2 regions of the Planktothrix pseudagardhii genome follow, and region 1 is predicted to be linked to the other one. Evidence: riboswitches for the same ligand, from Rfam matches in the RefSeq annotation. Region 1 holds a riboswitch; the other holds the start of a gene.
The links. A riboswitch is a leader RNA that binds a small molecule or an ion and turns the genes downstream of it on or off. The one in region 1 is predicted to bind cyclic di-AMP.
Positions count from the first base shown of each region.

Region 1 (7,940 bases):
GAATAATAACTCCGACAAAAATACTTCCAGCAATTAAAGAATCCAGTGTTTCTAGTGATAACATTTGTTTTAAATAAATAGAGATTTTACCAGCAGATTACTCATAATTTTAAACAAATTACCTCCTGTTGATAGGATTAATGAGCTTGTTTTTTTGATGGGGAAACAAGATTTAACTCAGCTTTAAAATTAATAGGATTTGATAAAGTTGGAGTATCGAGTTTACCTGTAATTTCTTTTTCTTTAAATATACCTTCTAAAGTCAATATATTCAAAGAATTTAAGGAATCATTTGCACAAACAAAGAATGGATTTAAAGTTCCTGATATGTTCATTTTATGATCCTTAAGGTTGCCCTGTAATTGAATTTTATCTCGATTATGTTCAGCATTTTTTAACCCTAAATTTGCAAAAACATAAATTCCTGATTGCTCTATTTTTAAAACTAGATCTCGATTTTTTAAACATTGAGGAGGGTTTTCTAGTTCGATGGTATAGTCACCCCCAAGACTAACGGGTGCTTTTAATTGCTTTTCTCCATAGGCTGTGACAGCTTGAAAAAGTAGAAAGACCGCAGCAGTCATAGCCCCATAAAATGCTAAGGATTTGGCGTGAAAATGTTGGTGCATAATATTGATCAAAGTTAAATTTTAGGTTAGGTATTGATGGGTTGTTGTAATAAAGATGTGATGTGTGATGTCACTTGAGAATAGCTCCGAGTAATTAGTAATGATGAATGACAATCTTGAGCTAATTGATCGGTATAACGTCCTAAAGTTTGCCGTTCAATTCCCCAAGTCCGACTGGTTCCTACAATGGTTAAATCTACGGTTCTTGAAGCTTCAATCACCGCTTGAATGGGATAAGTCTCTTCGGCTCGAACCAGTTGTACACGGGCTTGAATTGGGGTCGGTAAGGAATCAATTGTATTTCGTAATTCATAACTTAATTCTTCTCCAGGTTCGCTGAGTATTACTAAAATCTTTAACTGACGATTGGGGTCATTAAATAGCATTCTCAGAGCTAAGGTTAACCCTAAATCATCATGAATATTAGACGCATAGGCTACTAATAAAGACTGAAGTTGGGGCTGCTCTTTGTTTACAAATACGGCAACATCCGCCGGGGAGGTATTCAAAATTTTACCGACTCTTCCTCCTAAACGATTGTCACTAAAGGCAGGACGATGCCAACCCACTAAAATTAAATTAGCTTGATCGGCTAGGGCAATTTCTCCCGTTTCTTTAGCGACATCATGGGCAATGCGAATAATAGGATAAACTCCTTGTCTGAGTTCCGGGGGTTCTAAACTTTCAATTAATTCTTCTAAGCGTTTTTGTTGTTCAGAAATCAAACGATTTGCTTCATCGGGGGTGCTTTGAAATAAATAATCTTCTTCTAGTTCTACTAAACTTAACGGATGAACGACCGCAGGAGGTTTTCCAGCAATGGCTAAGGCTAATTGTAATAATCCTTTTTGAGTGTTGGGATTGGCAACGGGAACCAAAACTCGATAGGATGGATTGATGGGTTGAGGACTAATGGCTTGAGGTTCAGGTTGAATCAAATCCAGTTTAATTAATTCTTTAGGATAGGTTCTTTCTAATAACGGTGAGGTCATAAAGGTTGTCACTAAAGCCATAATCACTAACATGGTGAATAGCAAGGGTGAAATTACCCCAAAACTTAAACCAATATTTAAAACAATCAGTTCAGTTAATCCCCTCGTATTCATTAACCAACCTAAAGCAGAAGCTTCTCGTTTATTAATGCCACTCACTCGGGCTGCGACATAAGTTCCCACATATTTTCCTGTAATGGCAACCACAATCACTAACCCGCATAATAACCATAATTCAGGACGATTGAGTAAGCCAATTTCTGTGCGTAATCCACTGTAAGCGAAGAAAATCGGGAGTAAGAAAATTAGAACAAAATCTTCTGTTTTTTCGGCGATTTCTCGGATTAAACCCGGATCTTTTGGCATGACTGCACCGACTAAAAAAGCCCCAAAAATTAAGTGAATTCCAATCAGTTCTGTAATTAATGCCGATGCTACCACTCCCATATAAATCCAAGCTAAAACCCATTGAGTGAGTCGTCCTCGGCGTTTATAATGAATGGAGAGTTTTTGTAAGAGCCAGCGTCCACCTGTTGCCATTAAAGTAATATAAAGAATTGAGGCCATAATGGTAGGAAATGCCCCGGATATACTATTGGTTCGGGTAACGGCGATCGCTAAGGCTAATAAACACCAGGCGGTGACATCATCTACGGCGGCACAAGTTAATGCTAAGGTTCCTAAACGGGTTCCTTGTAAATTATTTTCTGTAATAATTCGAGCTAGAACGGGAAAGGCAGTAATCGATAATGCTGAACCTAAAAATAAAGCAAAGGCTGTAAATGAAACACTATCGTTAGAAACAATCGGATACAGAATTAACGCCGAAGAAATGCCTAATGAAAAAGGAACAATAATACTAACATGAGAAACTAAAACTGCCGTTTCTATCTGTCCACTTAAATATTTAGGGTTTAGTTCTAACCCAATTAAAAACATGAAGAAAATCAGTCCAATTTCTGATAAAACATTTAAGTAGGATAAGGTTTCAGCCGGAAATAAAGCCGCCATCGCATCAGGGGCTATTAACCCTAATAAAGATGGCCCTAGCATAATTCCGGCAATAATTTCTCCAATGACTAAGGGTTGTTTAATGGCGCGACAAGCTAACCCCATTAATCGAGATAACCCAATCACTATTAAGACTTGCAAAAGAACTAAAATTGCAGGGTGCATAGTCAGCCTCAAATTGGAACAAAAAGAAAGTTAACAGGGATTAAGGATTAACCCCCGCACTCGTTAAATTTGTGGATAACCGATTTATGCTTTGATTCCCCAAAATCGGTAAACCTCAACACTCAGCCATCTGCATGACTATCGTACACCTTGGAAAGTGTGTCTTACCTCACGATTCAACACTCATAGGTTGAATGTTATTAAATAACAGAGCCTCGTTTTTTAGAATCCTGGTGAAGGCGATGACAAAAATTTTGCCACTCAACAGTCTTCTCTCACAGCCGACGGGGTTAGCTGACGGGCTAGGACTGAGAGATGTCCTTCTCGACAATAGTAAACAATCAAGATAAGCCCCTAAAAATGGTTCCCCCGTTCCAACTCCATTAAAAAAGAGTGGATTAGGCTGACTGACTCTACTTAAAAAGTCACCATACCATATTAATTGAATTTTGTCTATTCCTACTGATCAAAAATGCCCTGAACTCTACATTCAAGGCACTAAGGGTTCAATTAATTCGATGAAGTTAAGATAAAATCCGTTCAACCGTGGCGCGATAGGAATTGCTATCTAATCCATCCCCAGAATTAATAATACTTGGATCTAACAGTTGTTGCATGGCAGAAATGCGATCGCGGGTAGCGGGATGAGTGCTGATAATCGTTGGAGGAGACCCACTTTTTAATAATTTTGCCATAAAATCAACGGCTCCTCGTGGAGCATAACCTGCACGAATTAAAGTTGCTAAACCCATGCGATCAGCTTCATATTCAGCTTCACGACTTTTAGGACGGTTTAAGGCCAGTTCTACCCCAATTTGAACTAATTTATTTCGATCTACTCCGGCGACGGTCGCTACCCCCGCAGCAACAGCAGCTTGGCGCATTTGTTTAATCGCATGACGACCCCCAATATGTCCGATTTCATGGGCCATGACACTGGCTAATTCCGCTTCATTATCGGCGGCGGCAATTAACCCAGTATGAATATAAACAAACCCCCCCATTGTGGCAAAAGCATTGATATTACGATCCTCAATCACTTGAAATGTATAGGGAAGATTGGGGCGATCGCTGGCTTGGGCTAAACGTTGACCAATTTGATTAATATAGTTTTGAGCTTCTGGGTTCCGAAATAATTTAACTTGCTTGGTGAGTAATTCTTCATTAATTTGCTCTCCAATTGCTACTTCTTGACGGGCTGATAAATTCGATAATTGGATAATTTGAACTCCCCTAAAAATTAACTCTGGTAACGGAATTGCCCAACTATAGCAATCCTAAATAGGTTGTGGCAAAATCCCGTACATAAAAAGCTTGGGAAAATCAAAAATTTGCCCCTGAGCAAAAAACTCAAATAGCCACTTAACTACTTTAAAAGATGGGCATAAATGATAGAATTTTCTCACGAAATTTTTGGTTTGTAACCAAATATCTTCAACCGGATTTTGCTCCGGCGCATTAGGAGCAAAATTTACACAAGTAATCCGCCATTCTTCTTCCGATAAATTTTGATTAACTTGAGTTAAGTAATCTCGAAAGTTTTGAGAACAATGATAAGTGGCATTGTCCCAGACTATAGCCAACCTTTTCCCCGGATTTTGCTGTTGTAAATACTGGAGAAAGTCTACGGTATTTTCTGTATTGCCCGCCGCATAACCTTTGATAATAAATTCTTTCGTTTGGTAATCTAAAGCTCCATAATAAGTTTGCCTTTCTTTTTGATTTTTGATGGGAATTTCTATTCTTCGATCCGTCCTTCCCCAAACATACCCTAAAATATCTCCCCAAAGAAGATGACATTCATCAATCATAAACACTGTCAGCTTTCCCGCCCCTATTTCCTCTTTCCAACTCGCTAACTTTTTTTCAATTTCTTCCTTTTTCTCTTGGACTAACTGCTCATTTTTAGCCGGATTCTTTTTTTGGCTTTTTTTCCAACTGATGCGAGCCTCTTCCAGCAAGCTATAATAACTTTGATGGGATTGAAACACGACTCCATACTCCCTTTCTAACAAAACTTGTAAATCAGACAATCTTAACCAATCTCTTTCCCTTAATTCTTCAATAATTTTCTGTTTGTCTTCAGGGCTTAGATAACCTTTCCTTCCTTTATATTGAAGTTTTAAACTGTCTACTCCTTCCACAAGCACCCGATTTTTCCATTGGCTAATAAATCCTTGAGAAACTTGTAATAAGTCTTGAATTTCCCGGTAGGCTTTACCTTGTAATTTGAGTTTGACAGCGATCGCTCTTTTAATTTCTCTAGGATCTTTTGTCTGATTGATAAAATCGTCTATTTCGTCGATTATATTCATTTTCCGTTGCCAGCTTTGGGGGATTATTGCTAACCTTACATTTATTATAACTCATTTGGAAGTGCTATAGCAACCGTTGAACTTAATAAAATACTGAGGGTAACGGTTATTGAAATCAAAGGATACAACCAACGATGGCGCAAAGATCGGGTCATTGCAAAGCGTTTTAACATAGTGAGTGTGTGTGAGAATTCACAGGTTAGAGGTAGAAAATAAAAGTGGGAGTAGGCTTAAGCTCATAGACGCAGATTATAGAAACCGGGTTTCTAACCGTTATCTGTGAGTCTCCATCAAATTTTATGAAGAAACCCGGTTTCTGAGCTAAACTGACCAAGTAGCTAAATAAGCATCATTTCCCCCTAATGGATTAGGATTAATAGCATTAGTTGTTGTGGGAACAGAGGGTTGTGTTACCGTCCCAACAATCACCGCTTGACCCTTCGCAACGGTAAAACCATTTATAGTTCCTTTAGCGCCATCTGCATCACTTGTTTGGGTTAAGGGAGTCCAGAATTTTCGGACGGTATAATCGGAGGATAATCCTAATACTGCCATTTCTCCCAAGGTATAAGCACCAACGGGTTGACTATTAATGGTTTTAGTCGGACGATTTTGCAATTGAAATGCAGAAGATCCGCCTATATATACGTTACCAAATTCATCAGCCGTGATGGAATTCGGGGTAAAACTATTTGCTCCTGTGTTAGTTCGGGTGACAATAAATTGACCTTGATCTATTGTTCCCGTATTGGGATTAATTTTGCTATGGAATGTGAAAGAGCCTGCACCTGCACCGGAGAAATTATTAAAAGAATCTACATTAACCAGAGTGGTTAAAGGTTGGGTAATATTTTGACCATTGCGTTGAAAAACATTATTTCCGCCGTCGGTTCTTCCTAGGAAATAAAGTCCACCATCTTGACCAATAGTAATGCGTTCTCCCCGTGTATCTGCACCTAAATTTTGTCCGGTGACTTCAGCCGCAGTAAAGTTCCAGGTTTTCCATAATAAATTCAAGGAAGAATCAAACCCTCGTAAAAAGGGAGTTTGTAAGATACTGCTAACTTGATTATATCCCGTAACAAAGACTTGTTTTGTGGTAGGATCAATCGCAATATCCGCCGGATTAACATTAGTTCCTGTTAAGGTCGCACTCGTTAATAAGGTTCCCGTTGGACTCCATAATGTTACGGTATCGGTACTATTATTTAAGGTGGCAACTGTGCCATCATTTGCGATCGTTACTCGATTAAAACTGCCGGGTTGTTGCCATAAAACCGTATTAGCAGTAGGATTATAAACTTTAATTCCAAAATCCCCAACGGCGACAATTTCCCCACTATCTCGATCCACATCTAAATCATTAACAAGACCACCTAATGGGGTAGTTGATAAGGGGGAAGTATTGCCATTTTGTAAGCGTTGAATTTCTCCCACCCCGTTAAAATTACCCGCCACAATAATATTATTATCAACGGGCGAAATTTCTACTGATGCTGCACTATCACTTCCCGTTGTTCCCAAATAAGTTGCACTATTTAAGAGGAGATTATCGCTGGGATCATTATCAACAATTTGTAAGGTAGCTGTGTTTTGGGTTCCTAATGTTGCTGTTCCTGCGGTTAGAGTTAAGCCTAAATTAATAGTTTCTGTCGGTTCAAAAGCTGTATCATCAATCACCGGAATTGTAATTGTTTTTGAAGCGATATCTCCATCAGCAAATGTCACCGTTAAGGGAGTATTGTTATAATCTGAAGCAGCCGTTGCAGTTCCATCCGTTGGGGTAATTTGTGCTGTCACTAATCCGCTACTTCCTCCCGTGCGGTTAATCGTAATTCTGTTAATAGGTGTGCCATTTTCATTCACACTAAAATTTGCACGACTAAAGGAAATAATACCCGAATTTGCAATATCATTTTCTACAATTGTAACCGTAGAAGTGGCTGGCGTTCCTAATATTGCTCCTCCGGTAATATTACTCAAACTTAAATTAAAGGTTTCATTGCCTTCGACTAAAGTATCATCAAGGATATTCACCGTAAAAGTTTGATTAGTTTGTCCCGCAGCAAAGGTTAATGTTCCTGATGTTGCAGTATAGTCATTTCCGGGGATCGCATTTCCATCACTTGTGGTATAATTAATCCCAACAATTCCATCGGTTCCAACCGTTCTATTAACAGTAACGGTAGCAGTTCCCGCATTTTCATTAATATCAATGTTGCCAATACTAAACGCTAAGGTTCCAGGGTTTGTTAAGACATCATTGTCTAAAATTGTTAAGGTTGCAATCGATTGAGTTCCTAATACAGCATCCCCAATAATATTACCCAAACTTAAAGCAATCGTTTCATCTCCTTCAACTACAGCATCATCAACAATAGGAATGGTAACAATTTTAGGTGTTATATCTCCATCAGCAAAGCTAACAGAAATGGGGCTATTATTATAGTCATCGGGTGCGGTTGCTGTACCATTATTAAGGTTAACTGTAACTCCCACATTTCCCACACTATTTCCTGTCCGAGTTACACTCACATCGACTTGAGGTGTGCCATTTTCATTAACACTAAAGTTAGCCGCACTAAACCCTAAGACACTCAGAGGTGCTGGTGAGGGTGTGGGTACAGGGGTGGGGTCAGGGGTGGGACTCGGCGTTGGTATTGGGGTTGGTGATGGCGTTGGTGAGGGTGTAGGTACAGGGGTGGGGTCAGGGGTGGGACTCGGCGTTGGTATTGGAGTCGGTGATGGAGTTGGTGAGGGTGTGGGTACAGGTGTGGGGTCAGGTGTGGGACTCGGTGTTGGTATTGGAGTCGGTGATGGAGTTGGTG
Region 1 is NZ_LR882967.1:3,910,621-3,918,560, reverse strand. It holds gene NMK36_RS16700 (ArsB/NhaD family transporter) at 1-64, opposite strand, end outside; gene NMK36_RS16695 (hypothetical protein) at 138-629, opposite strand; gene NMK36_RS16690 (cation:proton antiporter) at 656-2,797, opposite strand; cyclic di-AMP (ydaO/yuaA leader) riboswitch at 3,063-3,212, opposite strand; gene NMK36_RS16685 (M48 family metallopeptidase) at 3,322-3,966, opposite strand; gene NMK36_RS16680 (IS630 family transposase) at 4,075-5,112, opposite strand; gene NMK36_RS28805 (hypothetical protein) at 5,157-5,285, opposite strand; gene NMK36_RS16675 (Calx-beta domain-containing protein) at 5,434-7,940, opposite strand, start outside.

Region 2 (7,940 bases), 3.6 Mb from region 1:
ATTCTTAAGTTTTGATAGGGCGTTTTAAAATGAGTGAAGATAATGTTATATTAAAAAAAACACAAACTATAAACAAAGGACAGTCAAACGGGTAAACACCCTCAACACTATCAAAGAAAAGCTTGGTGTTTCCAGCTAAAACAGAGAAGAGCTTCTCTTTCCTCAACTCTCACTCCTAATCTTGCTCGGTATGATAACAATGAATTCTACTATATTAATGATTGATAAAATCAAATCTAACTCAAAAATAATGGAGTTTTAGCCATGAATGACAAACAGATTCAAGAAGAAGCAAAAAGCTATATTAAGACCCTTTTTAATGCCAACACAGATAGTTTATTAGAATTAGCAAAACTCATCGGAATTGACCTGACAAAAGATTTAGTGGGTATTGATTTAAAGGGTCTTAATTTGGCAAAAACTGACTTAAGAAATGTTAACCTGAGTCAAGCCAACTTAAGTCGCGTTAACCTAACTGAAGCCAACCTCAGTCAAGCCAACTTAAGCCAAGCGAATTTAAGTGGTGTTAACTTAATGGGAGCCAACTTAGAGAATGCAAATTTAAGTGGAGCCAACCTCAGTAACTCTAATCTCATTCACACCAATTTAAAAGCAGCAAACCTCAGAGAAGCAGACTTGAGTGAAGCTTATCTCAGCTACACAAATCTGAGTGGCGCAGACTTAAGTAAAGCTTACCTCAGTGGAGTCTATTTAGGAAATGCCAATTTAATCGAAACTGACCTGAATCAAGTTTATTTAAGTCAAGCCAACTTAAAAGGAGTCAACCTAAGTGGACTTAATCTCAGTGAAGCTTATTTTATGGGAGCAAATCTCAGTGAAGCTGATTTAAGTTATGCGGATTTAAGTGGAGCCAACCTCAGTCGAGCCAACTTAAATAAAACAAATTTGATGGGAGCGAACTTAAGCGGAACTAACTTGATGGGAGCGAATTTAAGTGAAGCCAACTTAACGAAAATAAATTTAGTGGAAAGTAATATTAGCCGAGCAAACTTAACGAGAGCAAATTTGTTTCAAGCGAATTTAAGTTTGGCTAATTTGTGTTTTGCCTCTCTAAATCTCGCTAATTTAAGTCTCACGAACTTGAGTGGAGCTATTGTTAAAAAGACTCAATTTAGATCGAACCTAGGGATTTCACCAGAAGCCAAGAATGATCTCATTAGTAGGGGTGCAATTTTTGATGATTATATTGGCAATAGCTTCAACACTTTAAACCCTCGGTAAGAGTTGTAATTTTCTATCCAAACTATTTATTAAAGCTTAAAGGAAATCCTACAATTACTTATTTCTAAAGATAGAACACGGCTATTGCAGGGGAAAATTAAAATCGGGCTGAAACCTTTAGTCTGAAAGAATTTCTGTTTTTAAATCCCAGAGAAATACGTTAGAACTCAGAGCAAATTTCAACTTTACCCTTGCAACTTTAAAAACGATGTGTTAACGTCATAGTCAAATATGGCGAAGAAGTCAGCCGAGTCTTGCTGTTGACTAGCGATAGTCAGCAAGAGCGGGGGAACCAAATTTTTGGGGCTAATCTCTTTTGATAAATAATAAAGAGAAGGGTATCTCTCAACCCCAGCCCGTCAGCTAACTCCGTAGGCATTGGGAGGAGACTGAAACAGTCAGAATTATTCATAATCTGACGAGATTCAGTGTTCCAGGCCAGTATCTTTTTCTTCGCATTCACTGACCTAGACTCTGAGGAAAATTAATGTTCTTACAATTGAATCTTGCGACTCTCGCAGTCGCTGGACAGATGGCGTGGAAAAAAACCAAGCCCATCTTATTTCGGGATACGTTTCTATTACCAACGTTAGGATTTTTAGGGGTAATTTTTCTATGGTGGTTTGCGGCAACATTCCTCACAGACTTAATGCCAACCCCTTTAGAAGCCTTAATCGATAGCCGAGAATATGCTAATCCTTTTTTCAGAAAAGGGCCGGGTAATTTAGGATTAGGTTGGCTATTAATTGCCAGTTTACGCCGAGTGATCTTAGGGTTTTTATTAGGGGCTGTGGTGGCAATTCCATTAGGGTTTTTAATTGGAATGTCACGCCCTGCATTTTTAGCGTTAAATCCTTTAGTTCAAATTTTTAAACCTGTTTCTCCTTTGGCGTGGTTGCCCATTGCGTTAGCCATTTTTAACTTAGCTGAACCCTCCGCCATTTTTGTGATTTTTATTACGTCTTTATGGCCGACTATTATCAATACAGCACTAGGAGTTGCCAGCGTTAATCCTGATTATTTAGATGTAGCCAGAGTGTTAGAAATGCCTCAATGGAAACGAGTGATTAAAATCATTTTACCCGCCAGTTTACCTTATATTTTTACCGGATTAAGGATTAGTTTAGGGATTGCTTGGTTAGTGATTGTAGCGGTGGAAATGTTAACCGGAGGTGTGGGGATTGGATTCTTTGTTTGGGATCAATGGAATCGCTTGAATTTAAGTTCGGTATTCTTAGCCGTATTTGTAATCGGAATAACCGGATTATTACTCGATTACGGTTTAGGTCAAATTCAAGCATTAGTAACTCATCACCGCGTACAAGCATGAGTTTAATTTCATAAAAGTTCAATTCAAAATCCAAAAACAATATGACTACCCGACGTCAATTTTTACACGCAATGGGACTGACGGCGACGGGACTGGCGTTGTATTCCTGCAACGTGGGTAAACCTCCCACCGCCCAATTATCGGAAGCCGCCTTAGCCGTTGAACCCGTTGTTGACCCCAAAACCTTAGAAAAGCCCAATATTACCGTTGGTTACGTTCCTGTTAATGATTGCGCGCCTTTTGCTGTTGCCTATGAAAAGGGATTTTTCCGCAAATACGGACTCAATGTTACCTTATCCCGTGAGGCAAGTTGGGCTAATTCCCGGGATGGTATTATTTTCGGGCGTTTAGATGCGTCTCCCGTCGTTTCGGGTGCTGTTACCAACGCCCGTATTGGAGCCGAAGGTGCACGAAAAGCCCCCTTGTGTGCCGCCATGACCATTCACCGCCACGGAAACGCCATGACGATGAATAAAGCCATGTGGGATTATGGTTTGCGTCCTTGGCATGAATATAACGGCAATTTAGAGGAATTTGGGCGAGATTTTCGAGGCTATTTTGATGCTTTGCCTCCTGAACAACGCATCTGGGCAGTTGTCTTAAGTTCGGCAATTTATGAATATTTTGCCCGCTATTTATCGGCGGCGGCTGGGGTTGATCCGATCCAAGAATTTCGGATTATTATTATTCCCCCACCTCAAATGGTGAACAATATTAGAATTGGCGCCATGCAAGCTTATATGGTGGCAGAACCTTGGAATACTCGCGCCATTACAGGCAATGAAAATGTGGGTTTTACCTTTGCTCAAGGCTCTGAAATTTGGTATGGACACCCTGATCGATTATTAGGTGTGATGGAATCATTTATTAATGAAAATCCCAAAACTTATCGCAGTTTAGTAAAAGCGATGATTGAGGCTTGTCAATATTGTAGTAATCCTGCTAATCGACCGGAAGTTGCTCAACTAATTACTGACCCTTCTTTTACGGGAGCAAAACCGAAAAAAGGAGCCATTGATAAATTTACTAAACCTGGAATTGTGGGGGATTATAATTATGGCGGATTTGATAACCAACAACGAATTATTTCTGATCCCTATACGACAATTTTTTATGATTCTCCTCCGAAGTTAAGCTGTTAAGCATCTAAATAGGGTATAATGAAAAACCAAGTTTAGAAAAATCAATCAAAAGATGCCTGCTAAAAATCATTTAAATGAAAAGCAAGTAGAGAAACTACAGAAAAGATTGAAAGAGGAAGAAAATGGACAAATCCGAGAAAGAATCTTGATTTTATTATTGCTAAATGATGGTAAAAAGCAAAGTGAAATTGCCAAGTTTTTGGGCTGCTCATTAAACAAAGTATGTTATTGGTGTGTACATGGAGACCCTGACAAATTAGAAAGCCTAAAAGATGAAAGAATGAAAGGAAATTATAGAAAAGCCACAGACAAATATATAGAGATATTATTAGAAACAGTAGAAAAAGAACCGGAAGAATTAGGATATGAATTTGGGAGATGGACAGGAGAAAGATTGGCAACTTATTTAGAACAAATCACAGGAATCAAATTAAGTAGTTCACAAGTGAGAAAGATATTAAAGGAAAAAAAGTATGTTTATTTGTGGGCAAAGTATAGCTTAGAAGAGAAAAGAGATCCAGAAAAAAGAAAATTATTTAAAGATAAAATAGAAGAATATTTGAAAATAGCAAAAGAAAGTCCAGAACAATTACAGGTATGGTTTTGGGATGAAAGTGGATTTAATTTAAGAGTGATAAAAAGAAAGAATTGGTGTAAAAAAGGGAAGAGGAAACAGATTAGAGGAGACAGGAGGAAAGGAAGAGTTAATGTGATGGGAGGATTGAGGTACTCGGATAAAAAAAGATTTGTAGAATTTCTGGATAAAGGAAATGCAGATAATTTTTATCAAGTGTTAAAAAGTTTTTATCAAGAGCTAATTTATGAATGGGTATTAGCGGGAAATCAAGCAGAAGAATTTGTAGAAAAAGGAGCTAAGATCCTGATTATTCTTGACAATGCAAGTTTTCACAAAAAAGAAGAGTACCTAGAAAAAATTAAAGCAGAAATGCCGAATGTCTATTTAGAATTTCTTCCAGCATATAGTCCAGATTATAATTTAATTGAATTAGTCTGGCATTCAGCTAAAGAATATATAGCTCATCGACTCTTTAAATCAGTTGATGAGCTAGAGTGTTTATTACATCAGCTTTTAAATGAAGGACAGTTATCTATTAAATGGGGACGTAAACTTAAAAACAAAGGTAATGCTATAATCACAGTTTAAATACACAACAGCTTATCGTATATTCCAGGGATTCATTCTACGTTTTTATGGCAGTCTCAAAGCCTTTGGTTAATGACTCAAGCGGCTCGTTGGGGACAAATTAAAGAAATACCTAAAGATGCTGAGAAAAAAGCCCACCAAGCTTGGCGAACGGATTTATATCGAGAGATTGCAAACGAAATGGGAATTGAATGTCCGAAGGAGGATTATAAAATCGAACCTGCTGAATTTTTTATTGATAAAAAAGCTTTTGATCCGAGTGATCCAGTCGGTTATCTTAAGAGTTTTGAAATTCGGGCTAATCGTCCTCAATCTTTATTTTTATCTTAGTTTATCTTGAATATCTCGTGAGGTTTATTATGAAACAATTCCCAACTTCAATCTCAACCCCAACTTCTACTTTAAACGCCTCTGGATTTTTAACTATTGAGAATTTAGTAAAATCCTACCCTAATGCCAATGGCGGAGAATTTGTGGTTTTAGATCAAATCAATCTCACCATTGGTGAGGATGAATTTATCTCGGTGATCGGTCATTCCGGTTGTGGAAAGTCAACCCTATTAAAAATAGTAGCGGGGTTGGAGAAATCAACATCGGGTTCTGTCCGAATTGAAGGAAAAGAAATTCGCAAACCCGGTTCAGATCGAATGATGGTATTTCAACATTATTCTTTATTACCTTGGTTAACCGTTCGAGAAAATATCCGTTTAGCCGTTGATGAAGTTCTGAAAAATATGTCTTCTGCGGAAAAAATGAGTTTAGTCAATGAACATATTGCTATGGTGAATTTAACGGCTGCTGCTGATAAATATCCCCATGAAATTTCAGGCGGAATGAAACAACGGGTGGGAATTGCACGAGCTTTAGCCATTCAGCCTAAAATGTTATTAATGGATGAACCGTTTGGAGCATTAGATGCGTTAACACGAGGAAAATTACAAAAACAAGTTTTAGATATTTGGGAACAAAATCGTCAAGCGGTGATGATGATTACCCATGATGTTGATGAAGCTATTTATATGTCTGATCGAATTGTTTTGATGACCAATGGCCCCCATGCTAATATTGGAGAAATATTAGAAGTTCCGTTTTCTCATCCTCGCGATCGCCATCAACTCCGAGAATCATCGGAATATTATGAATTACGAAACTATGCGTTAGATTTCCTAGAGCGTAATTTTTCGTCGGATGAATAAATAATTGCTCTAATTCCAGGATTTTGTAGAGGCGTTCCCTATAATTCCTCTACCGATTTTCTGATTTTCTGTCTTCTGTCTTCTACATCCCATATAATAAAAGAACTGTTTATGTGATGTTGAGTAGATAGCCGTGACTTCCCCAGGAACTTCATCCCAACAGCAACCCCAACCCGAAAACCATCCCGCACTCAATTCTAGTTATTACACGCTCTTAGGGGTTCATCCTAGCGCCACCCCCATAGAAATTCGACGCGCCTATCGGGAATTGAGTAAACTTTACCATCCTGATACAACAACCTTATCAAAAGCGATCGCAACGGCAAAATTTCAAACACTCAATGAAGCTTACGCCACCTTAAGCAACCCACAACGACGTCAATCTTATGATCTAACAATTGGCTATTCTCGATATCATGTCATTCAGGTTCCGACTAATTTTAATCAACCATTATCTAAAACCCATCCTTATCCTAAATCTTCTGCTTATTTAGACCCAACAGACCGTCCCCTTTCCGCCGGAGAGATTTTTGCATTATTTCTCATGGGACTGAGTTTAATCGGGTGTTTATTCTTAGCTATTTTTATCGGTTTAACTCGTTCCGGGAGTGGGGTAGAATCCATCCAACCTCTAGGGTTTTTAATATTTTAAAACATTGATTTATTAAGATTTGTAAAAAATGCTATAATTAACATTTAGGACAAATTCGTTCTCCTATCTCTTGTTTATGACCTTGCCCAGTTCCGATACACCGTTATATAATCATCCCTTACCCGATATAGAAAACTGGTTACGCTCTCATGGGGGGGAACAAAATAGTAAAGAGCTTCATTATTGGCGCATTAAAAACCCAAATTGGACAGCAGATTTGTGGTTAGATGTTGACCAAATTACCGTGCGTTATATTGGAGCCGCCAACAACGGTCAAGATATTCAACGTTCCTTTAAATATTCCCTATCTCGCCGAGATCTCGAAGCAGCTATTTTTGGCGGGCCATAATCAGTTATCAGTTATCAGTTATCAGTTATCAGTTATGGGTGAGTATTTGTTGTCGATTAGGCATAACGTAATTACAGTAATTATTCATAACTGCTGACGAAATAGTAATCCCTGATTCGAGTCTTTTTAAGAAGTGCAAAAATCATTTTTCCCTCTGTCGTCCCCAATCTCTCCAAAACTTCTGCAACCCAACTAACATCTCAACTGATAACTGATAACTGATAACTGATTCAAACTTTCCCAAACCTCCGCTCCCGTTTTTGATAGGAAGATAAGGCTAGATGGAGTTCCTGATGATCAAAATCCGGCCAGAGAGTATCGGTAACATAAATTTCTGCATAGGCAAGTTGCCATAATAAAAAATTACTAATTCGCAATTCTCCACTGGTGCGAATTAATAAATCTGGGTGACACATTCCGGCTGTATATAAATGTTGTTCAAACAGCGTTTCATCAATATCTTCCGGTTGAATGAACCCTTGTTTAACTTGATTTGCAATTTCTCTACAAGCCGTTAAAATTTCTTGTCGTCCGCCATAATTCGTAGCAATGGTAAATAGAATCCCCTTATTGGTTTTCGTTTCCTCCATTGAATATTCTATTTTTTTCTGTAGAGACTGGGGAAGTGCCGTTAAATTTCCCACAAACTGAATTTGCACTTCCTCTTCCATCATTTCCCGTAGTTCACGCATTAAAACCCGCTCAAACAACGCCATTAAAAAATCCACTTCTTCTAACGGACGGCCCCAATTTTCTGTAGAAAAGGCATAAGCTGTTAGTGCTTGCACACCCCAATCTCGACAACAGCGTAAGGCTTCTTTGAGGGCATCCACTCCCCGACGATGACCCATTGTTCGCGGTAAA
Region 2 is NZ_LR882967.1:305,313-313,252, forward strand. It holds gene NMK36_RS01240 (pentapeptide repeat-containing protein) at 265-1,242, shown strand; cyclic di-AMP (ydaO/yuaA leader) riboswitch at 1,478-1,635, shown strand; gene ntrB (nitrate ABC transporter permease) at 1,730-2,572, shown strand; gene NMK36_RS01250 (ABC transporter substrate-binding protein) at 2,614-3,714, shown strand; gene NMK36_RS01255 (IS630 family transposase) at 3,767-4,879, shown strand; gene NMK36_RS01260 (hypothetical protein) at 4,952-5,209, shown strand; gene NMK36_RS01265 (ABC transporter ATP-binding protein) at 5,239-6,075, shown strand; gene NMK36_RS01270 (J domain-containing protein) at 6,317-6,727, shown strand; gene NMK36_RS01275 (DUF3143 domain-containing protein) at 6,804-7,076, shown strand; gene NMK36_RS01280 (isoprenyl transferase) at 7,307-7,940, opposite strand, start outside.
Region 2: it holds a riboswitch for cyclic di-AMP, as region 1 does, so the genes downstream of both, ntrB (nitrate ABC transporter permease) here and NMK36_RS16690 (cation:proton antiporter) in region 1, are expected to answer to the same signal.